Regions from separate parts of the Lentzea sp. NPDC051838 genome, predicted to be linked through region 2. Evidence: riboswitches for the same ligand, from Rfam matches in the RefSeq annotation. Region 2 holds a riboswitch; each other region holds the start of a gene.
The links. A riboswitch is a leader RNA that binds a small molecule or an ion and turns the genes downstream of it on or off. The one in region 2 is predicted to bind S-adenosylmethionine.
Positions count from the first base shown of each region.

Region 1 (7,290 bases), on a different contig from region 2:
CACGAGTCGAGCAGATCTTCCAGCTGCTGCAACGTGTCGATGTCCAGGTCGTTCGTCGGCTCGTCGAGCAGCAGCACGTTCGGCTCGGCCATCAGCAACCGGCACAGCTGCAACCGCCGCCGCTCGCCACCGGACAGGTCCGACACCGGCGTCCACTGCTTCTGCGACGAGAACCCGAACCGCTCGCCCAGCTGCGACGCCGACATCTCGTACTTGCCCAGGACGACGCGCCGCGCGACCTCCTCGATCGCCTCCAGCACGCGCATCGACCCGTTGAGGTCGAGCAGCTCCTGCGAGAGGTGCGCGATCTTCACCGTCGCGCCCTGGATTCGTTTGCCCGACTCGGCTTCCCGCTCCCCCGCGAGCAACCTGAGCAGCGTCGTCTTGCCGGAACCGTTGACACCGACCAGACCGATCCGCTCGCCGGGACCGATGCGCCACGTCAGGTCGCGCACCAGCACTCGGTCCGGAATGGACAGTGTCGCGTCTTCGAGCTCGATCACCGTGCGGCCCAGGCGCTTCTTGGCGAACGCGAGCAGCTCGACGTTGTCCCGCACCGGAGGCACGTCCGCGATCAACGCCTCCGCGGCCTCGATCCGGTAGCGCGGCTTGGACGTGCGAGCGGGCGCGCCACGACGCAGCCACGCGAGCTCCTTGCGCGCCAGGTTCTGCCGCTTCTCCTCCGCCGCGTCCGCGAGCCGCTGCCGCTCGGCGCGCGCGAAGATCCAGTCGGCGTACCCGCCCTCGTACTGCTCGACCTTGCCCAGCACCACTTCCCACGTGCGGTTGCAGACCGTGTCGAGGAACCACCTGTCGTGCGTCACGACGACCAGAGCGCACTTGCGGGCCAGCAGGTGCTCCGCGAGCCACCGCACACCCTCGACGTCGAGGTGGTTCGTCGGCTCGTCCAGCACGAGCAACTCGAGATCCTGAATCAGCGCCGCCGCCAAAGCGACGCGCCGCCGCTCGCCACCGGACATCGTGGAGACCACGGAGTCCAGTCCCAGCGCCGTGATGCCCAGTCCGTCCAAAATGGACCGAACGCGCGCGTCCGACGCCCACTCGTGCTCCGCGTCGAACCCGAGCGGGTCGATCACCGCGTTGCGCACGGTCGAGCCCTCCGGCAGCTCGGTCCGCTGCGTCACCACCGCCATCCGCAGGTCGCGCGACCGCGACACCCGGCCGTCGTCCGCGGGTTCCACCCCGGCCAGCACCTCGAGCAGCGTCGTCTTGCCGCCGCCGTTCAGGCCGACGACGCCGATCCGGTCGCCCTCGTTGACGCCGAGCGACACGCCGTCGAGCAGCGGCCGGACGCCGAACGACTTCGACACGGACTCCAGGTTGACCAGGTTGGCCATCAAAACCTCACGACTTCAGAAGAAATGCCCTCCGAGAGGCTACCTACCAGGGCCAAACTCCCTGCTCACTAGGCTCCGAGACGAGCGGAACGATCGACCTGAGGGAGTGCACGGTGATCAAGGACGAGGCCACGCGGACCACGGTGCTGTGGCGGCCGACCGGCCCGGAGGAGCTGGAACTCCTCCGGCAGTCCGACTGGCAGGCTTGGCCACCCCGCCTCCCCGAGCAGCCGATCTTCTACCCCGTGCTGAACGAGGAGTACGCGATCAAGATCGCCCAGGAATGGAACGTGCCGCACCACGGAGTCGGCTACGTCACCCGTTTCCAGGTCGAGTCGGAGTTCCTTCAGCGTTATCCGGTCCAGCAGGCCGGCGGCAGCACCATCCTGGAGTTGTGGGTGCCGGCCGAAGAGCTCGACGAGTTCAACGCGCACATCGTCGGTCCGATCGAGGTCGTGCACGAGTTCCGCTGAGCGTGTTACGCGTGCACCTCTGGCGGAATGGGCTTCGGCTCCTCGGTGGTGATCACGCGCGCACCCGGCACCGGCCCGTGCGCCACCCGAACCGTCCGGCACACACCGGCACCGGCCAGCTCGGCGGCCACGCGGACGGCCGTGTCGCCGTCCTCGCACAGGAACGCCGTCGTCGGGCCAGAACCGGACACGATGCCGGCCAGCGCACCCGCGTCGACACCTGCCCGCAACGTGCGGCGCAGGTTCGGCCTCAACGACACGGCCGCGGCCTGCAGGTCGTTGCCCAGCAGCAGCGCGAGCTGGCGCGGGTCGCCTGAGGACAGTCCCTCCAGCACGGCCTCGACCGGGCCGACGCGCGGCGGATCTCCCTCAGCGCGCAGGCGATCCAGCTCGTCGAACACGTCCGGAGTGGACAGTCCACGACGGTCGAACGCCAGCACCCAGTGGAACTGGTGACGGCCCAGCACCGGCACGATCCGCTCGCCGCGGCCGGTACCGAGCGCCGTACCGCCGTACAAGGCGAAAGGCACGTCGGCGCCGAGCTTTCCGGCCAGCTCGGCCAGCTCGTCGCGACTGATCTCCAGCCGCCACAACGACGACAGGCCGACCAGAGTCGCCGCCGCGTCCGCACTGCCACCCGCCATGCCGCCCGCGACCGGGATGGCCTTGCGGATGACGACGCGCACCTTGGGGTCGTCCGGATCCTTGCCGGCGTGCGCCGCCAGCAGGCGAACCGCGCGCCACGCGAGGTTCGAGGCACCCGTGGGCACCTGGTCGGCGCCCTCGCCGTGGCACTCGACGCCGGGTTCGTCGGCCACCGCGACGGTGACCTCGTCGACCAGCGAGAGCGCCTGGAAGATGGTCACCAGGTCGTGGTAGCCGTCCGGGCGCACGTCACCGACGGCCAGGTGCAGGTTGACCTTGGCCGGGACGCGGACCGTGACCGGGGGTGGAACGACTGCGAGCACCATGTCAGCCTACGGGCGTTCCGGAGCCCTCGGTCACGGCCGCTCTCAAACCGGGATCACCGAGCCGTTGTAGGTCTGCTTGATGTAGTCCTTGACCTGCTGCGACCCGAGCAGCTCCGCCAGGTCGCGGATGCGCTTGTCGTCCTTGCGCTCAGTCCTGGTGACCAGACCGTTGGCGTTCGGGTTGCCCTCGGCCTTCTCCAGCGCGAGCGAGTCGGTGGCCGGCTTGAGGCCCGCGTCGATCGCGTAGTTGCCGTTGATCACCGACGCGTCGGTGTCCTCCAGCGAACGGGGCAGCTGAGCGGCCTCCAGCGGCACGAACTGCAGGTTCTTGGGGTTCTCCGCCACGTCGCGCACGGTCGGCTGGTCCACGGCCTTGAGCTTGATCAGGCCGTTCGCCTCCAGCAGCTTCAGGCCGCGCGCCTCGTTGGTGGCGTCGTTGGCCACCGCGATCTTGGCGCCGGACGGGATCTCGTCGAGCTTCTTGGCCTTCTTGGAGTAGAGGCCCAGCGGCTCGACGTGGACGGGCGCGACCCACTCGACCTTGGCGCCGGTCTCCTTGGTGAACGTCGCCAGGTACGGGACGGTCTGGAAGTAGTTGGCGTCCAGCGAGCCGTCGACCAGCGCGGTGTTCGGCTGCACGTAGTCGGTGAACTCGACGACCTCGATCTTCAGACCCTTCTGCGCGGCGAGGTTGTCGGCCACGTACTTGAGGATCTGCGCGTGCGGGACGGGCGAGACGCCGACCTTCAACGTGTCCGAAGAGGACGCGCTGCCGGACGAGCAAGCGGACAGAGCGGTCAAACTGGTCAAAGCAACCGCGATCAGGGCAGCACGAATACGCATTACGTTCCTTTTGAGAAATTACGAGTGGTTCAGACGGAGGCGTGCCGGCGCCGGTCGGACGCACGGGCGGCACGGGTGAAGCCGAGCTGGATCACCGTCGTGAGCACGGCGAGCCACGCCACGGTGCTCCACAGGATCCGGTCGTTGAAGCGCTGGTAGCCCTCGCGGATGGCCAGGTCGCCGAGGCCACCGCCGCCGATCACGCCCGCCATCGCGGAGTACCCGATCAGGGCGATCACGGTGACGCCGATGGCGTTGATCAGCGCGGGCAGCGACTCGCGGATCAGCACACTGCGCACGATCCGGAGCGTCGAGGCACCGGTCGTGACCGCGGCCTCGACCACGGTCACGTGCACCTCGGACAGGATGTTCTGGACGAGCCGCCCGACGAAGGGGATCGCGCCGACCGCCAACGGCACGATGACCGCTGTACTGCCGATGGATCCGCCGACGAGCAGGCGGGTGACCGACGTGAGCGCGACGAGCAGCACGATGAACGGCATCGAGCGACCCAGGTCGGTGATGAAGCCGAGAACGCGGTGCACCGCGGCGTTCGGCCGCAGCCCGCCCTTGGCGGTGAGCTGCAGCCAAACCCCGACCGGAATTCCGAAAGCTGTGGCGATCACGGTGGAGACGCCGACCATGTACAGCGTCTCCCCGGTGGCCTCGACGAGGTAGTTCACGACGTCGGGCCAGGGTGTTGCAGACTTCACGCAGCTACTCCCTGCGGCCCCTTCAGGGACCTCTGCACAGCGCCGCCGGCCTCGCCGATCCACTCCAGCGCGGAGTCGGACCGCTCGCCGTTCAGGCCGAGGCGGAACCGCGCGACCGGCGTCTCGCCCAGCCGCGTGAGGCCGCCACCGACGATGTTCAGCTCGACGCCGAACCGGTGCGACACCTCGGGCAGCAGCGCGCCGACCGCGGCGAACCCGACGAGCACGACGTCCGCGACGCGGTCGTAGGCGTTCTCGTTGATCGGGTTGAGGTCGACGGCGGGCAGCAACGCGCTGCTCGTGCGGCTGCCGGCGTCGCTGACCAGGCTGAGGACCTTGCCGTGCTCGACGACGCGGCCCTGCTCCAGCACGGCGACGTCATCGCAGATCTTCCGGACCACACCCATGTCGTGCGTGACGACGAGCACGGTCACACCCAGCTCAGCGCGCGCACGGTCGAGCACGGTCAGCACGGAACCGGTGGTCTCCGGGTCCAGGGCGGACGTGGGCTCGTCGGCGAGCAGCACGGACGGGTTCGCGGCGAGTGCGCGCGCCACGGCGATGCGCTGACGCTGCCCGCCGGACAGCTGGTCGGGGTAGGAGGCGGCCTTGTCGGTCAGGCCGACGAGGTCCAGCAGCTCGCCCACACGGGTGCGGCGCTGCGGTCCGGGAACGCCGGCGCTCTCGAGCGGGAGGGCGATGTTACCCGCCGCGGTGCGCTGCCTGAGCAGCGAATCTCCCTGCGGCACAACGCCGATCTGCCTGCGGGCGGCCCTCAGAGCCGATCCGTCGAGGCTGGTGATGTCCGTGCCGTCGACGCGGATCGCACCCGAGTCGGGCCGCTCCAGCAGCGCGACGCACCGGGCGAGCGTCGACTTGCCGGCCCCGCTCGGGCCGACCACGCCGAGCACGGTGCCCGCCTCGACGTCGAGGGTCACGCCGTTGAGGGCGTTGACACCCTGGAAGGACTTGGTGAGGTTTTCGACAGTGATCACTTCTGCTCCACGGCTGCGCGCGACGGCACACACGCCTCTTGGGCTGTGCGCGGTCGAAGTTTCTGCTCAGGTGTGTGCGCCACTCTTCGTGCGAGTGCGCGTCAAAGGACTGTGAAAAGGCGCCTTAGACGAGGTGGCGACGACATGCAGAAGCGGTGCGGCGGCACTGGTCGACGACTCGCCGGCGCGTGAGCATTCGCGTGGTACCCATGTGATCCTCCATCGGTCCTGGCGTTAGCACCTGCCCGCATCCAGCGGGTGGTTGCTGCGACGTCGTAGAGCCAGGTCTCTCAGTCGCTCCGGATGGCAAGTAGCAGTCAACCGGACGCACGTTCGGTTGCGCAAGCCAGATTCGGATTCGTTCGACAGATCACACTGTTGGCCGAAGGATCCCCGGCCTAGACCTCCGCGATCCGGATGAAGTCGATCACGCTCAGCTGCTCGCCCCTGGCCTGCGGGTCGATGCCGGCCTTCTCGAGCAGCTCGTCGACGTTGACCTGGTTGGTCGTGGCCCATCCCTTGAGGGCTGCCCTCAACGTCTTCCGGCGCTGCGCGAAGGCCGCGTCGACGATCTGGAAGAGACGGGTCTTGTCCACTGTGGAGAGTGGCTTTTCGTGGCGGTGGAACCAGACCAGGCCGCTGTCCACGTTGGGAGCGGGCCAGAAGACGTTCCTGCCGACCGGGCCCGCCTTCTTCGCGTCGGCGTACCAGGCGAGCTTCACGCTGGGGACGCCGTAGATCTTGCTGCCCGGCTTCGCGGCCATCCTGTCCGCCACCTCGGCCTGGACCATGACCAGACCCTTGTCGAGCGTCGGGAGCTCGTGGAGGAGGTGCAGCACCACCGGAACCGCGACGTTGTACGGGAGGTTCGCGACGATCGCGGTCGGCTGGACCGGGAGATCGTCCTGGGTGACCTTCATGGCGTCTTTGAGGACCACGTGCAGCTTGGCCGCGTTCTCCGGGTCCATCTCCTGCGCCGTCCGCGGCAGCCGTTGCGCGAGCGGTGGGTCGATCTCCACGGCTACGACCTGCTTGGCGTTGGGGAGCAGGGCCAGCGTGAGGGAGCCCAGGCCCGGGCCCACTTCCAGGACGACGTCGTCCTCGGTGAGGTCGGCCGCGGCGACGATCTTGCGGACCGTGTTGGGGTCGTGCACGAAGTTCTGGCCCAGTTTCTTGGTGGGACGGATGCCCAGCTCTTCGGCCAGTTTTCGCACTTCGGAGGGTCCCAGCAGGCTCACTTGAGCATTCTCGCAGGTGAGGTTGGGAGCGGTGGGCTTGGGCCGGAGGGCGGGTGCCGCACGCATGTCCCGCCCTCCGGCTGTGGCGTCACCAGGTGGCTGGATCTCCCCTCGGGACACGACTCACGCGATCCGCGCGTGGGTCGTGGAGGCTCTGGGTTGACCGTAGTTCGAGGGTGGGCTGGGTTCAGCTCGTGGTCTGGACCGAAACCGGGCTTGGCCGACAACGACAGGCCAGCACCCGCCACCGCGCCCTCTGGCGTTGCATTGGCGGGTGCTTGACCCCAGACACGACGAAGGCCGCCCCTGGCGAACCAGGAGCGGCCTCATCGAGCAGTGCGAGTGGGAGTGCCGGTTACGGCAGGCCCAGCTTGGCGCGGCAGCCCGGCCACGCGCCGTAGGTGCCGCCCGCGCGGTCGCGGAGCTTGGTGGCGATGGCGATCTGCTGCTCGCGGGTCGCCTGGTGCGGGAGCTGGGCGTAGACGGTGCCGCCGTTCGAGGCCCAGGTGCTGGCCGAGAACTGGAGGCCGCCGTAGTAGCCGTTGCCCGTGTTGATGTCCCAGCGGCCGCCTGCCTCGCAGCCGGCGAGGCGGTCCCAGACCGCGCCGTCGGGCAGCGGCTTGGTGCCTACGGTGACCTTCTTGGGCTTCGGCTCCTTGGTGACCTTGCCGCCGATCTTCTCGCGGCTGATCTCCTTGC
Region 1 is NZ_JBFAYI010000035.1:76,504-83,793, reverse strand. Features, by position in the region: gene AB0M24_RS41470 (ABC-F family ATP-binding cassette domain-containing protein) at 1-1,358, opposite strand, end outside; gene AB0M24_RS41465 (hypothetical protein) at 1,472-1,831, shown strand; gene AB0M24_RS41460 (4-(cytidine 5'-diphospho)-2-C-methyl-D-erythritol kinase) at 1,837-2,802, opposite strand; gene AB0M24_RS41455 (MetQ/NlpA family ABC transporter substrate-binding protein) at 2,845-3,645, opposite strand; gene AB0M24_RS41450 (methionine ABC transporter permease) at 3,675-4,358, opposite strand; gene AB0M24_RS41445 (methionine ABC transporter ATP-binding protein) at 4,355-5,353, opposite strand; SAM riboswitch class I at 5,570-5,663, opposite strand; gene rsmA (16S rRNA (adenine(1518)-N(6)/adenine(1519)-N(6))-dimethyltransferase RsmA) at 5,752-6,585, opposite strand; gene AB0M24_RS41435 (transglycosylase family protein) at 6,947-7,290, opposite strand, start outside.
Region 1: linked by a shared signal. The riboswitch ahead of AB0M24_RS41445 (methionine ABC transporter ATP-binding protein) and the one ahead of thrC (threonine synthase) in region 2 are both predicted to bind S-adenosylmethionine.

Region 2 (7,290 bases):
GCGGGTGGACCGTCGAGTGGCAGGGCGTGCCGGACGACTCGCCGTTGCCGCCGACCGCGACCGTGCTGACCGGTATCCGTGAGGCCGCGCCTGGTGCGTCCGTGGTGCACGCTGCCACTCCTGCTGTTGCGGTGTCCGAGGCTGCCGGTGCGGACGCGGTCGTCGTCGTCCTGGGCGAGAAGCCCGGTGCGGAGGGACCTGCCGACACGGAGAACCCGGTGCTGACGGCGGACCAGCAGGCGTGGGTCGACTCGGTGCAGGCGACCGGCAAGCCCGTGGTCGTGGTGCTGCTGACCGCTCGCCCGCAGGTGCTCGGCGGCGCTGCCGACGCGAACGCGCTGGTCGCGGGCTGGTTGCCGGGCAGCGAGGGTGGCCGCGGTATCGCCGACGTGCTGTTCGGCGCGGTGAACCCGAGCGGCAAGCTGACGGTGTCGTGGCCTCGTGCGCTGGGTGACCCGACGCTGACCTACGACCAGCTGCCAGGGGCGAACACCTCGGCCTCGGCGAAGTACGACGCGCTGTACCCGTTCGGGCACGGGCTCTCGTACACCACCTTCGCGACCTCGGGCACGTCCGTGGCGGTGGATCGTTCGAAGGGCGTGGTGAAGTTCACGGTGGCGAACACCGGTGGGCGGGCAGGCACGGTCGTGGTGCCGGTCTACGTCCGTCAGCCGGCCTCGCCCGTGCTGACGCCGGACGCCCGCCTGGTGGGCTGGTCGCGCGTCGAACTCGCTGCGGGACAGTCGAAGCAGGTCGAGGTGTCGTTCCAGCTCTCGCAGCTCGCGCTGACCGTGGGCGACGTGGACGGCGACGGCCGGCGTGAGGTCGCGCGCGGTGGGTACGAGGCCGTGGTGGGCGCGGAGAAGGCCGCGTTCACGGTGCGCTGAGCTGGCCTGATATCCTTCGTCGTCGTGAACGCGCGGCACTCCGCCGTGGAGGAGAGCCGGTCTCTGATCGGTGCCGACCAAGCGCGTCACGAACTCCGGTTTCGACAAGAAGGGTGATGTCGCATGGCGAACATCAAGTCCCAGCTCAAGCGGATCAAGACCAACGAGAAGGCTCGCCTTCGCAACAAGTCGGTCAAGTCGTCCCTGAAGACGGCCATCCGCAAGTTCCGCGAGGCTGCCGAGGCCGGTGACAAGGCGAAGGCCCTGGAGCTGCTGCAGGACGCGTCCCGCAAGCTCGACAAGGCCGCCACCAAGGGCGTCATCCACGCCAACCAGGCCGCCAACAAGAAGTCGGCGATGGCACTGCGCGCGAACGCGCTCTGAGCCTGAGCTTCCGAAAAGGGCCCGCTCTCCGTTGAGCGGGCCCTTTTCGCTGTTCTGATGGCTTCGGTGGCTGGGCGCGTGCCAGCGTCTCTTCATGAAGCTGCCCTTCCTCGGTGACACTCTCGCGTACATGCGCAGCCCGGTGGACTGGGCGCGCGACCGCTACGACCGGTTCGGCCCGGTGTCATCCGTGCCGATGTTCGGGGTGCGGATGACCATGGCTCTGGGGCCGGACGCCACTGAGGAAGTGCTGCTCAACCGGGACAAGGCCTACTCGAACGGCGGCGGTTGGGAGAGATTCATCGGGCCGTTCTTCCACCGCGGGCTCCTGCTGCTCGACTTCGACGAGCACCTGCACCACCGCCGGATCATGCAGCAGGCGTTCCTGCCCGCCCGGCTGTCCGCCTATCGCGCGCGGATGGAGCCGGCTCTGGCCCGCGAACTGGAGTCGTGGCCTGTCTCTGCCGGGTTCCAGGTGTACCCGGCGGTGCGCGAGATGATCTTCAACCTGACGTCCGAGGTGCTCACCGGCTCGGGGCTCGGCGCTGAGGCGGACGAGGTGAACCGGCTGTTCGAGGCGTGTCTGCGCGCGTCGACGGGGATCGTGCGGTTCCCCGTGCCCGGACTGGCCTGGTCACGCGGGCTGGCGGCCCGCCGGCGGCTGGAGACGATCTTCGGGGTGTGGGTGGCCGAGCGGCGTTCTTCGGACGGACCCGCGGACAACCTGCTCAGCATGCTGTGCGCGGCATCTTCTGATGAGGGTGACCGGTTCACCGCTGAGGACGTGGTCAACCACATGATCCTGTTGCTGCTGGCCGCGCGGGACACGTCGACCATCGCACTGTCGACGATCATGTACTACCTGGCGCTGCACCCGTCGTGGCAGGACCGGTGCCGCTCCGACAGCGCCGCGGTGGAGCTGGTGCGCAAGGAGGCGCTGCGGCTCGCGCCTCCGTTGCCGCACCTGGTCCGGCGCACGGTGCGGCCGACTCAGGTGCTGGGGCATCCGATCGCCGCGGGCACGTACGTCCAGACCATCCCGCAGTTCAACCACCACATGCACGAGCTGTGGACAGATCCTTTCGCGTTCGACCCGTTGCGGTTCAGCGAGGAACGCGCCGAGGACAAGGTGCACCGGTACGCGTGGATCCCGTTCGGCGGCGGTGTGCACAAGTGCATCGGGATGCACTTCGCGGGCATGGTCGTTGACGCCGTGATGCGCCAGGTGCTCGACCGCTTCGAGTGGTCCGTTGAGGACGGCTACGAGATCCCGTGGAATCGGCGCGGTCTGCCCTTTCCGGCGGATGGACTGCCCGTGCGGTTGACCAGTAGGCATAAGAGCCATGGAATCGCTCCCGCGCATTGACTTCGTCGAGCTGCACGACCTCGACCGCACGCCGCCGGTGTTGCGCACGCTGCACACCGAGTCCATCGCGTTCATCTACAAGCTGACGGACGCCGCACGGGAGTACTCGGTGCCGCTGTCTCTTGCGCTGCGGCTCGGTGCCTCGCATCGGATCGTCGACCTCTGCGCGGGCTCGGGCGGGCCGGTGCCGTTGATCCAGCGGCGGCTCCACCGCGAAGGCGTGCACACCCACGTGACACTGACCGATCTCGTGCCCAATGTGCCCGCGTTCCAACGGGTTCAGGCCGCGAACGCCGACGTGCTGGACGACTGTTGCTCGGTCGACTACGAGTCGTCGTCCGTCGACGCCACGGACTGCTCTCTCGAGGGGACGCGGACGATCTACGGCGCCTTCCACCACTTCCCGCCGGCTTTGGCGACGCGGATGCTGCAGAACGCCGTCGACACCCGGCAGCCGATGGTCGTCGTCGACACCAAGCGGTCGTTCGTCTACCCGCTGCTGTTCCCGTTCTTCACGACGCTGATGGTGCTGATCTCCGCGCCGTTCCAGCGCAACCCACTCCCCCGCTACCTGCTGCGGCTGGTGCTGACCTACCTCGTGCCGGTGCTGCCGTTCATGATGTTCTTCGACAGCGTCGTGTCGTTCCTGCGCATGTACGGACGCGCGGAACTGCAGCGAATGGTCGACGGCCTGGCCAACACCGACACGTTCACCTGGAAGATCGGCGTCGTCCCGGGCTTCACGGGAGCCCAGTACCTGATCGGGATCCCCAAGGTTTGATCAACGGCGGCCGTGGCTGGCAACGATCTTGAGCACCGCACGTTCGAGCGCGTAGTCGGCGTCGGCCGCCACACCCTTCACGTCGGCGTTGAGCCCCGCGACCACCTGCATCGCGTCGGCGAGCCCGGACTGGTCCCAGCCGCGAGCCTGCGCCTGCGCCTTCTTGATCTTCCACGGCGGCATGCCGAGCGGCCCGGCCAGGCTGAACGGATCGGCCCGCCCCACCGCCGACACGCGCGCGACCGTGCGCACCGCATCCGCCAACGCGTCCGCGACCAGCACGTGCGGCACCCCGAGCTGCATGGCCCAGCGCAACGCCTCCATCGCCCCCGCCCGATCACCGGTCACGGCCTTCTCGGCGACCGCGAACCCGGTCACCTCGGCCTTGCCCTGGTGGTAGCGCCGGATCTCGTCGACCGTCACCTTGCCGTCGGTGTCGGACACGAGCTGCGACGCCGCCGCAGCGAGCTCGCGCAGGTTCGTGCCCACGGCGTCGATGAGCGTGGCGACACCCTCGGGATCGATCTTGCCGCCAGCCTGCCGCACCTCGTTGCGCACGAACGCCTCCCGCTCAGCGGGCTTGGTGATCTTGGCGCACTCGGTGACCGCGGCACCGGCCTTCTTCAGTTGTCCCGGCAGGTCCTTGGCCGCCTTGCTGCGACCACCGCCCGTGTGCACGACGACGAGCGTGACCCCGTCCGCGGGCGCCTTGACGTAGGAGAGCACCGTGTCGGCGATCTCCTTTCCGATGTCCTGCGCGTTCTGCAGGACGATCACTCGCCCCTCCGCGAACAGCGACGGACTCACCAGCTCAGCCAGCTCGGGAGGCGTGAGTTCAGTCACCTGCACACGGGTCAGATCGGCCGTCGAATCGACCTTCCGTGCAGCTTCGAGAGCCGCCCGAACAGCACGTTCGACCAGCAACTCCTCCTCGCCGACGACGAGGTGCAGTGACTCCGGTGCGCTCACGCTCCGCATCCTCCCACGTCCCGGATCGTGGACGTCTGTGGCTGAGCAACGGACTGGTGCCGTAGCTTGGTAGCCACAACTGAACACCTTCATCCAGAGGGGCAGAGGGAACGGCCCGACGAAGCCCCGGCAACCGGCGTCAGCGCAGTGCATCAGCGCGCGCAGACGATCACGGTGCCAATTCCGACCCGTTCGATTTCGCGGGAAAGATGAGGAGATACCTCGCGATGACTGCTGTCACTGTGCCCACGAGCACGAAGTTCGACCTCGGCCCGGCCCGCGCACTGCTGTGCCGGGAATGTGGCAATGAAACCCCTCTCGCTCCTGAGTACGCCTGTCTGGAGTGTTTCGGGCCGCTGGAAGTGGCCTACGACTTCGGCAAGATCCGGCGCGAGGACATCGAAGCCGGCCCCAGGTCGATCTGGCGCTACCGCGGCCTTCTCCCCGTTCCGTCCACTGTGGAACAGCACCCGAACACCGACCCCGGCGGCACCCGCCTGGTCGAGGCCCACAACCTCGCCAAGGCCCTGGGCGTCCGCAAGGTCTGGGTGAAGGACGACACCGGCAACCCCACCCACTCCTTCAAGGACCGCGTGGTCGGCGTCGCTCTCGCCGCGGCCCGCGAGCTCGGCTTCAAGGTCCTGGCCTGCCCGTCCACCGGCAACCTGGCCAACGCCGTGGCCGCGGCCGCAGCCCGCGCGGGCTGGCAGTCGGTCGTTCTCGTTCCCTCCAATCTCGAGCGCGCCAAGATCCTGATGAGCGCCGTCTACGAAGGCGCCCTGATCGCCGTCGACGGCAACTACGACGACGTCAACCGCCTCGCCCAGGAACTCGCCGCGGAGCACGAGGACTGGGCGTTCGTGAACGTCAACGTCCGCCCGTACTACGCGGAGGGCTCGAAGACCCTCGGCTACGAGGTCGCCGAACAGCTCGGCTGGCGCCTGCCCGACCAGATCGTCGTGCCCATCGCCTCCGGCTCGCAGCTCACCAAGGTCGACAAGGCCTTCCGCGAGCTCGGCCAGCTCGACCTGGTCGAAGCCACCCCGTACCGCGTCTTCGGCGCCCAGGCCACCGGCTGCAGCCCGGTGTCCGCCGCGTACAAGGAAGGCCACGACGTCATCCGCCCGGTCCGCCCGGACACCATCGCCCGCTCACTGGCGATCGGAGCCCCGGCCGACGGCCCCTACGTGCTCGACGCGGTCCGCCGCACCAACGGCGCCATCGAGGACGTGACCGACGAAGAGGTCGTCGAGGGCATCAAGCTCCTCGCCCGCACCGAGGGCATCTTCGCCGAGACCGCCGGCGGCGTGACCGTGGCGACGGCGAAGAAGCTGATCGAGGCCGGCAAGCTCGACCCGGACGCCGAGACCGTGCTGCTCATCACCGGCGACGGCCTGAAGACCCTCGACGCGCTCGGCGACACGATCGGGCCGCGCGCGACGGTGCCGCCGTCGGCCGAGGCCGTCATCAAGGCACTGGCCTAGTCACCTCCTTTCGTTCTGGCCGGTCCGGGGACGCTCCACGCGTCCCCGGACCGCGTTGTCTCGTCGCGCTGAGAGCGAGTTGGCCGGCTGCACGGTTGATCTCGAGATCAGATGGCTCTCTTGGCGCCGGCAAGTACCACCAACTCTTGATCGCCCTGGAGACAGGCCGCTGCCACGACATGTCCGGTGAGGCGGTCATCGCGATCGCACGTTTCGGTTTGCCGGTCGTCTCGTCGGGCTGAGAGCGCCCACCTGGCAGAAGGTCGCCAGTTGCCGCGATCGTTGTCTCAGAGGGAAATCGCCTCCGACTGCAGCCAGCCCGTGCGCGGGAACCGTTGCAGGTCAGCCACCACGTGCGGCCCGACCGGCTCCACGCTCGCCCGCCAGGCCACGACCTGTTGCGGCCACGGGGCTTCCGCCTTCAGCACGTTGTAGTGGTAGTCGTGCCAGTCGTGCGGCGCGATCCGCAGGCCGTCGTCGAACACGTGCTGGGCGACGAGTTCGTACGCCTCCTCCGGCTTGGCGACCTTGGTGGGCAGCAGCACGTGCGTGGTCGTCGCCCGGTAGGTGAGGGCGCGCGTGCCGTCTTCGAGCGTTTCGCAGATGTAGTAACCGAAATCGGGTTTGAGCTCGTCGTGCGGCCAGGGCGTGGGCGTGTAGTTCGTCTGCCACAGCGCCCACGCGAGTCCTGGCGAGCCACCGGGAACCGGGTAGCGCGCGTTGTAGAGCCTGATCCAGGTCATGTCCTTCTCCTTCTCACTGTTCGGTTTCCCGGCAGCACGGCCAGGTCGCCGTCTTCGTCCGTGCGCAACACCGCGGCACCACCCGCGCGCAGCAGGTCGAGCACGTGTCGGCTGGGGTGGCCGTAGCGGTTGCCCGCGCCGACGCTCACCAGCGCGATTCGGGGTTGCGTGGCCTTGAGGAACGTGGGCAACGAGTACCGCGAGCCGTGGTGCGGCACCTTCAGCACGTCCGCCCTCAGGTCGCGCTCCCCCAGCAGGGCCGACTGGCCCGCCAGTTCGACGTCACCGGTGAGCAGCACGCGGCCTGCTCGCGTGATCGCTCTGAGCACGAGCGAGTAGTCGTTGACCGTCGTGTTCGCGTCGTCCGCTGTCGGTGGACGTCTGGGGCCGAGCACCTCCACTTCCAGTCCTGGCCAGGCGAACCGTTCGCCAGCCTTGGGTTCCACCACCCGCACGCCGTGACCGCGGGCCTGCTTGCCGACCTCCCTCCACGCCCAGTCGGGCTCCTTGAGCGGCCCCACCGCGATGGCACCCACCGCACGCCCGGTGAGCACCGCGGGCAGACCCTGCACGTGATCCGCGTGCAGGTGGGTCAGCACGAGCAGCGGAATCCTCTTGATTCCCAACGTCTTCAGGCAGCGGTCGACCGCACCGGGATCGGGCCCGGTGTCCACGA
Region 2 is NZ_JBFAYI010000046.1:6,817-14,106, forward strand. Features, by position in the region: gene AB0M24_RS44800 (glycoside hydrolase family 3 N-terminal domain-containing protein) at 1-887, shown strand, start outside; gene rpsT (30S ribosomal protein S20) at 1,011-1,271, shown strand; gene AB0M24_RS44810 (cytochrome P450) at 1,366-2,637, shown strand; gene AB0M24_RS44815 (class I SAM-dependent methyltransferase) at 2,615-3,418, shown strand; gene holA (DNA polymerase III subunit delta) at 3,419-4,396, opposite strand; SAM riboswitch class I at 4,474-4,603, shown strand; gene thrC (threonine synthase) at 4,615-5,871, shown strand; gene AB0M24_RS44830 (hypothetical protein) at 6,159-6,614, opposite strand; gene AB0M24_RS44835 (ComEC/Rec2 family competence protein) at 6,611-7,290, opposite strand, start outside.

Region 3 (7,290 bases), on a different contig from region 2:
GCCGCTTGCGCCGCTGTGGTTCCGGTCACCATCAAGGCGGCCGCCAGCGCGATGAGGATCCTCATGGTTCAACTCCGTGCAGGGTAGGGATTGAGCCACTGATCAACATGCTCCACCGCGCATGAGCCCAGTAGGGGCGAACGGCGGGTGTTGTTAACGCGTCTGATTCGTCCAATTCGGTGGTGATCAACCAGAATGGTCCAGGTGGGTGACATCACGGTCGTGCTGGGCATCGGCGCAGCCGTACTGCTGATCTCCGTGATCGCGGTGCGGGTGTCGATCCGGCTCGGCCTGCCCTCGCTGTTGCTGTACCTGGGCATCGGAGTGCTCCTCGGCGAGTCGGTGTTCGGCATCAAGTTCGACGACGCCGACCTGACGCAGTCTCTCGGCATCGCGGCCCTGGTGCTGATCCTGACCGAGGGCGGGCTCACGACCCGTTGGCACGCCGTGAAGACGTCGCTGTGGTTAGGCGTGGCACTGTCCACAGTGGCCGTCGCGGTGAGCGTCGCGGTCACCGGCACGGCGTTGCACTTCCTGCTCGGTCTCGACTGGCGGATGGCGCTGCTGTGGGGCGCGGTGCTGTCGTCCACGGACGCGGCGGCCGTGTTCAGCGTGCTGCGGTCGCTGGGAGTGGGGGCGCGGCTCACGGGCGCGCTCGAACTGGAATCAGGCCTCAACGACGCGCCGGTCTACATCGCCGTGGTGCTGCTGGCGTCGGCGGACAAGATCTCGTGGACCGCGCCGTTGCTGGTGCTCTACGAACTCGCGGCGGGCGCGCTCATCGGCGTGCTGCTCGGCGTTTTCGGTGCGGCGGCACTGAGACGCGCGGCGCTTCCCGCCACCGGCTTGTACCCACTCGCCACCGTCGCCGTGTGCGTGATCGCTTACACCGCAGGCGATCTGGTGCACGCGTCCGGCTTCCTCGCCGTCTACGTCGCCGCGCTCGCCCTCGGTAACGCCCGCCTGCCGCACCGCGCCGACACCCTCTCGTTCGCCGAGGGGCTGGGATGGCTCGCCCAGATCGGGCTCTTCGTCTTACTCGGCCTGTACGCCTCGCCGTCGCGGCTGCTCGACGCGCTGGTTCCCGCGCTGATCGCGGGCGTGGTGCTGACGTTCGTGGCACGGCCGCTGTCGGTCGTGCTCGCCTCGCTGCCGTTCAAGGTGCCGTGGCGGGAGCAGGCGTTCCTCTCCTGGTCGGGGCTGCGCGGTGCCGTGCCGATCGTGTTCGCGCTGATTCCGTTGATCCAGGGCGTCGAGGGTGCGCGCGACCTGGTCGACGCGGTGTTCGTGCTGGTCATCGTGCTGACGGCGGTGCAGGGTTCGACGTTGCCGTTCCTCGCGCGGCGGCTCGGGCTGGTGAACCTGCACGAGGCGCAGGAGGTGCAGGTCGACTCCTCGCCGTTGGACGAGCTGGGCGCCGAGCTGCTGCAGGTGCACATCCAGCGCGGGTCGAAGCTGCACGGCGTCTACATGACCGAGCTGCGGCTGCCGAGCGGCGCCACGGTGAGCCTCGTGGTGCGGTCGGGGAAGAGTTTCACGCCACAGCCGACGACTCGGCTGCAGGTCGACGACCAGTTGCTCATCGTGACCACCGAAGAGGCGCGCGATGCCGCTGAGCGGCGCATACGTGCCGTGGACCGGGCCGGTCGCTACGCACGGTGGAAGGGCGAGACAGGCGACTAGCTCGGTCTCCGAGGCTTCTCAGCATGTGATCGGTGGTCGACTTCCGCCGCGAGGCTCCGCTAACGTCATCGGCAGGTCATGAGAGCCAGCGTCAAGCCCAAGCTTGCTGGCCGGCAACCCTCCAACCGCGGTGGGGTGCCCTTGGTGAGGACCTGGTCCGGCGCGTGGGGCGCCGGTCAAGCGCGGGCCTTCGCAGAACGGGGCCCCTGGCCTCGGAGGCAGTTCGATGACGCTCGCGATCACCCCTCAGACTGTTACCTCGGTTCCCGCTGTCGTCGGCGCTGACCTGCGCGTTCCTCTCGTCACCGGAGAGCGCGTGACGTATGCGAACCTCGATCACGCGGCCTCTGCGCCCTGTCTGCAGGAGGTGCGCGACGCCGTCGACGAGCTGCTGCCCTGGTACGCCAGCGTGCACCGCGGCGCCGGGTTCGCCTCCCAGGTCTCCACTCGCGTCTACGAGCAGGCGCGGGACCGCATCCGCAAGTTCGTCGGCGCCCACTCGTCCGACACCGTCGTCTTCACCCGCAACACCACGGATTCGCTGAACCTGTTGGCGCGCAGCGTTCCTCGCAACACCGCCGTCGTGCTGTTCGACAGCGAGCACCACGCCGCTCTGCTGCCGTGGCGTGGCCCGAACGTTCAGCGCATTCCCGCCCCGTCGTCGTCCGGCGCTGCTGTTGTCGCGCTGGACCGGGCTCTTGCCGCCGCCCCGGTCGGCCCGAGGCTCGTGATCGTCACCGGGGCGTCCAACGTCACGGGGGAGCTGTGGCCGGTCGCGGAGCTCGCGAAGGTCGCCCGCAGGCACGGCGCGCGCATCGCGCTCGACGCCGCGCAGCTCGCCCCGCACCGCCCGATCAACGTCCGTGAGCTGGGCGTCGACTACATCGCGTTCTCCGGCCACAAGATCTACGCGCCGTTCGGTGCCGGCGTCCTGGTGGGTCGCGCGGACTGGCTGCAGCAGGCTCAGCCGTACCTGGTGGGCGGCGGTGCGACGGCCAAGGTGACCGACCACGGCGACCGGCTCGGCGTGGCCTGGTCCGCGGTGCCGGAGCGGCACGAGGCCGGCAGCCCGAACGTCGTCGGCGTGCACGCGCTGGCGTCGGCCTGCGAGATCCTGTCGCGGCACTGGGAGCAGACGGTCGCGCACGAGCAGGAGCTGCTGACGCGCCTGCAGGACGGGCTGCGCTCGATCCCTGGCTTCCGCGAGCTGTCGATCCTGACCGACGCCGACAAGGTGGGCGTCGTGAGCTTCACGATCTCCGGCTTCGACGCGGGCTTCCTCGCGGCGGCGCTGTCCTGCGAGTACGGCATCGGCGTCCGTGACGGAGCGTTCTGCGCCCACGTGATCGTCGGGCGGCTCGTCAAGCAGGCCGGATCGCACGAGGAGCGCGCCGTGCGTGCCTCGATCGGCCTGGGTACGACCGCCGAGCACGTCGACCGCCTGGTGGCCGCGCTGCGCACTCTCGTCACCGAGGGTCCGAAGTGGACCTACACGCAGCGCGACGGCCGCTGGGTGCCCGAGGACGACAGCCGAACCCTGCCGCCGTTCCTCGCGTAGTTCCGGTAGTGGACAATGACCTGGTGAGTGACGAGTCCAAGGCCGCCGACGAGGTCGCTGAGAAGCCTGCGGAAGAGCAGGTCAGCGAGCCGAAGCCGGTCGCGGATCGCAAGTCCAACGAGTTCGTCGGGGTCGATCTCGCCGACGACGAAGCCGACGACGCCGGCGCGGACACCAAAACCGAGGCCGTGGCCGTGGTCGCGGAGCTGCCGGCCGAGGAGGAGAAGCCCGCCGCCGAGCGGGTCGTGTCCTCCGACGACGTCATCGAGCCGGAGTTCGCGATCAGCGGTTCGCTGCCCGAGCCGCGGATCAAGATCCTCGCGGTGCTGGCCGCCGTCGTGCTGGCGCTGGACGTCCTCACCAAAGTCCTGTCCGTGGCGTTCCTCGAGGGTGCCGACCCGATCAAGCTGTTCGGCGGCGTGCTCTACCTGACGTTCGTCCGCAACCCCGGCGCCGCGTTCGGCATGGCCGAGGGCATGACGTGGATCCTGGCGCTCATCGCGCTGGGCGTCGCCGGGTTCATCCTCTGGATCTCGCGCAACCTCCGCTCCCAGCCGTGGGCCGTCGGGCTCGGGCTGGTGCTGGGCGGGGCCCTCGGCAACCTGGCCGACCGGCTGTTCCGGCAGCCTGGGCCGATGCGCGGCCACGTGGTGGACTTCCTGTCGCTGTTCGACCCGTTCGGCCGAGTGTGGCCGGTGTTCAACGTCGCCGACATGGCGATCGTCTGCGGTGGCGCGACGATCGTGGTGCTGGCGCTTCTGCAGCACGACTACGACGGGACGGTTCACAAAGAAGAGAAGAAGGTCGACGCGTGAGCGGTTACCGAACGCTGCCCATTCCGGACGGGCTGGACGGCATGCGTGTCGACGCGGGCCTCGCGAAGCTGCTGGGTCTGTCCCGCACCGCGATCGCGTCGATCGCCGACGCCGACGACGTGCTGATCGACGGCAGGGTCGTGGGCAAGTCCGACCGGCTGACGGCCGGTGCGATGCTGGAGATCACGCTGCCCGCTCCGCCGCAGCCGGTCACCGTGCAGGCGATCCCGGTCGAGGGCCTGGTCGTGATCCACGAGGACGACGACATCATCGTGGTCGACAAGCCGGTGGGCGTCGCCGTGCACCCGTCACCAGGGTGGACCGGGCCGACCGTCGTGGGCGGGCTCGCCGCCGCCGGCCACCGCATCGCCACGTCCGGTGCCGCCGAACGCCAGGGTGTCGTGCACCGGCTCGACGTCGGCACCACGGGCGTCATGGTCGTCGCCAAGTCCGAGTCCGCCTATTCGGCTTTGAAGCACGCCTTCAAAGAGCGGACCGTCGACAAGGTCTACCACGCGATCGTGCAGGGGCACCCGGACCCGATCAAGGGCACCATCGACGCCCCGATCGACCGGCACCCGAAGCACGACTACAAGTTCGCGGTGATGAACTCCGGCAAGCCGTCGATCACGCACTACGAGGTGATCGAGGCGTTCCGGGCGGCGTCGTTCGTCGAGGTGCACCTGGAAACCGGGCGCACGCACCAGATTCGCGTGCACTTCTCGGCGCTGCACCACCCGTGTGTCGGCGACCTGACGTACGGGGCGGACCCGACGCTGGCCAAGCGGCTCGGCGTGACCCGGCAGTGGCTGCACGCGCGGCAGCTCGGCTTCCACCACCCGGCCGACGGCCAGTGGGTCACCTACACGTCGGAATACCCGGCTGATCTCGCCGAATCGCTGGAAAAGCTGCGCGAAGAAGGCTGATTGCGTCTGGGTAAATCACCGGTTGATGACATTGCACTTGATGTTAATCGGTGTGCTCAATAGCGTTTTCGGCATGCACCTGACAATTCTCGCGGCTTCCGGCCGGACCGGTCTCGCCCTCACCCGCCAGGCTCTGGAGCGTGGCCACACCGTCACCGCGATCGCCCGCGACCCGCGGAAAATCGGCCTGGACCACCCGAACCTGCGCAAGGTCGCCGGTGATGTGAGCGACCCTTCGAGCATTTCCCTCGACGTGGACTCCGTCGTGCTGTCCGGCCTCGGCACGGACCGCGCGGGCGTCCTCCTCGACGGCGCCAAGGCGGTCGTCGCCGCCGGGCCGCGCCGGATCATCTGGCTCGGCGCCTATGGAACGGGCGGGTCGGCAGAGGCCGCGGGCGAGGGCGCCGCTGTCCTCTGGAAGTTCCTGGGCGACCGGATTCCGGACAAGATCGCGGCCGACAACGCCGTCCTCGCCGCCGGGGGCACCGTCTTCCACGCGGGGGTGCTCAGCGATGAACGCGAAAGCCCAGACCGCCGCACGGTCGGGCTGGACGCCGGGCCGCCGTTCGACCTCGGTGCGAAGGTCAGCCGCGAAACCGTGGCGGCCGCGATGCTCGACGAGGCCGAGAACCCGCGTTTTCCCGGCGTCATCGCGCTAGCACTTCCGTGAGAGTCGCCCGCACCTGGTCGCGCAGCCATGCGTGGGCGAGGTCCGAGTCGTAGCGCTGGTGCCAGTTGCAGTTGATCGCCGCCTCCGGTGACTCGACCGGCAGCGGCCGGGTGACCAGCCCGAACGCCTCGATCAACGGCCGGCAGAGGATCGTCGTGGTGGTCACGAGCGCGTCGCTCGCCGCCGCGATCTGCAGGGCGGTGTGCACCGTCGCCACGGTCGCGATCACCTTGCGCTGCAACCCTTCCGCCGCCAACACGTCGTCGATCGGCGCGGTCAGCCGACCACGTCGGGAGACCAGTACGTGCGGGTAGGCCGCGTAGGCGCGCAGATCCAGTTCGCCGCACGGGTGACCGGACCGCATGACCACGGCGAGCGGATCGGTGCCGAGGGTCTCGGAGCGGAACTCCGGCAGATCCGGGGTGCCGCCGCCGAGCTCCAGGTCGACGCGGTGCCGCAGGTCGTCGGTGTCGCCGGAGTGCTCGGCCAGCACCCGCAGCCGCACACCCGGTGCCTGCTCCGCGATCCGGCCCACCAGCGACGGGATGACGGACGAGGCCAGCGCGTCGTGGCACTGCACGGTGAACGTGCGGTCCAGGGCGGAGAGGTCCAGCTCACGGCTCGGCGACAGCACGGCGTTCGCCTCCCGCACCAGCCGGCGCACCTCCTCGGCGATCCCGAGCGCGTACGGCGTCGGCGTCATCGAGTGGCCCGTCCGCACCAGGATGTCGTCGCCGGTCACCTTCCTGATCCGGCCGAGCGTGCGGCTGACCGCGGGTGACGACAGGTGCAGCCGCTGCGCCGCTCCCATCACGCTGCCCTCTTCGAGCAGGGCGTCCAGCACGGTCAACAGGTTCAGATCCGCTTGCATGACAGTCAATCTTGGAGGAAGCCATGCCCACCACCGCTACCGGCGCCACCACCGCCCCCGCGCCCGCAGCTCTCACCGCCGCCACCACCGCGGCAGTCCGGCGTGCAGGGAGCCGGATGCTGAACCGCTACTCGACCGAATCTCGCGCCTCAAGCCTCGCCGAGATCATCGAGGCCGTCCGCGCCAACGACGCGGCCGTCGTCGACCTGCTCCAGCCCGAACTGACCGCGATCCACCTGAGCGCGAACTGGCTCAACGACGAACACGGCTCCGGAGCGCTCGACGAGGGCGACTGGTGGCTCGTCGACCCCGTCGGCGGCAACATGAACGCGGTCCACGGCATGACCGACTGGAACATCGGCGTCAGCCTGGTCCGCGACGGCCGCCCGGTGCTGGCCGTCCTGTACTTCCCGCTGTTCGACGAGATGTTCACGGCCACCGAGGGCGGCGGTGCGTTCCTCAACGGAGTGCGGCTCCAGGTCTCGGACAAGACCTCACTCGACGGCGCGCTGGCGGGCACCGGCCAGGCTCAGCCCGGTCAGGGGCCGGAGATGGCGGACCGGGTCGGCGCCTCGTACGCCGCGATGGCGAAGGAGGCTCTCTACGTGCGGATCTCCGTGCCGGTGACCCATCAGCTCGCCCAGGTCGCCGCCGGTCGGATGGACGTGCACTGGCAGTACGACAACGTGCGCGCGCACGCGTCCGGTGTGCTGCTCGTGCAGGAGGCAGGCGGTGTCGTCACGGATCTCGACGGCAAGCCGTGGGAG
Region 3 is NZ_JBFAYI010000024.1:14,228-21,517, forward strand. Features, by position in the region: gene AB0M24_RS35285 (M28 family metallopeptidase) at 1-65, opposite strand, end outside; gene AB0M24_RS35290 (potassium/proton antiporter) at 205-1,683, shown strand; SAM riboswitch class IV at 1,758-1,872, shown strand; gene AB0M24_RS35295 (aminotransferase class V-fold PLP-dependent enzyme) at 1,910-3,241, shown strand; gene lspA (signal peptidase II) at 3,265-4,056, shown strand; gene AB0M24_RS35305 (RluA family pseudouridine synthase) at 4,098-4,982, shown strand; gene AB0M24_RS35310 (NAD(P)H-binding protein) at 5,056-5,652, shown strand; gene AB0M24_RS35315 (LysR family transcriptional regulator) at 5,630-6,523, opposite strand; gene AB0M24_RS35320 (inositol monophosphatase family protein) at 6,547-7,290, shown strand, end outside.
Region 3: linked by a shared signal. The riboswitch ahead of AB0M24_RS35295 (aminotransferase class V-fold PLP-dependent enzyme) and the one ahead of thrC (threonine synthase) in region 2 are both predicted to bind S-adenosylmethionine.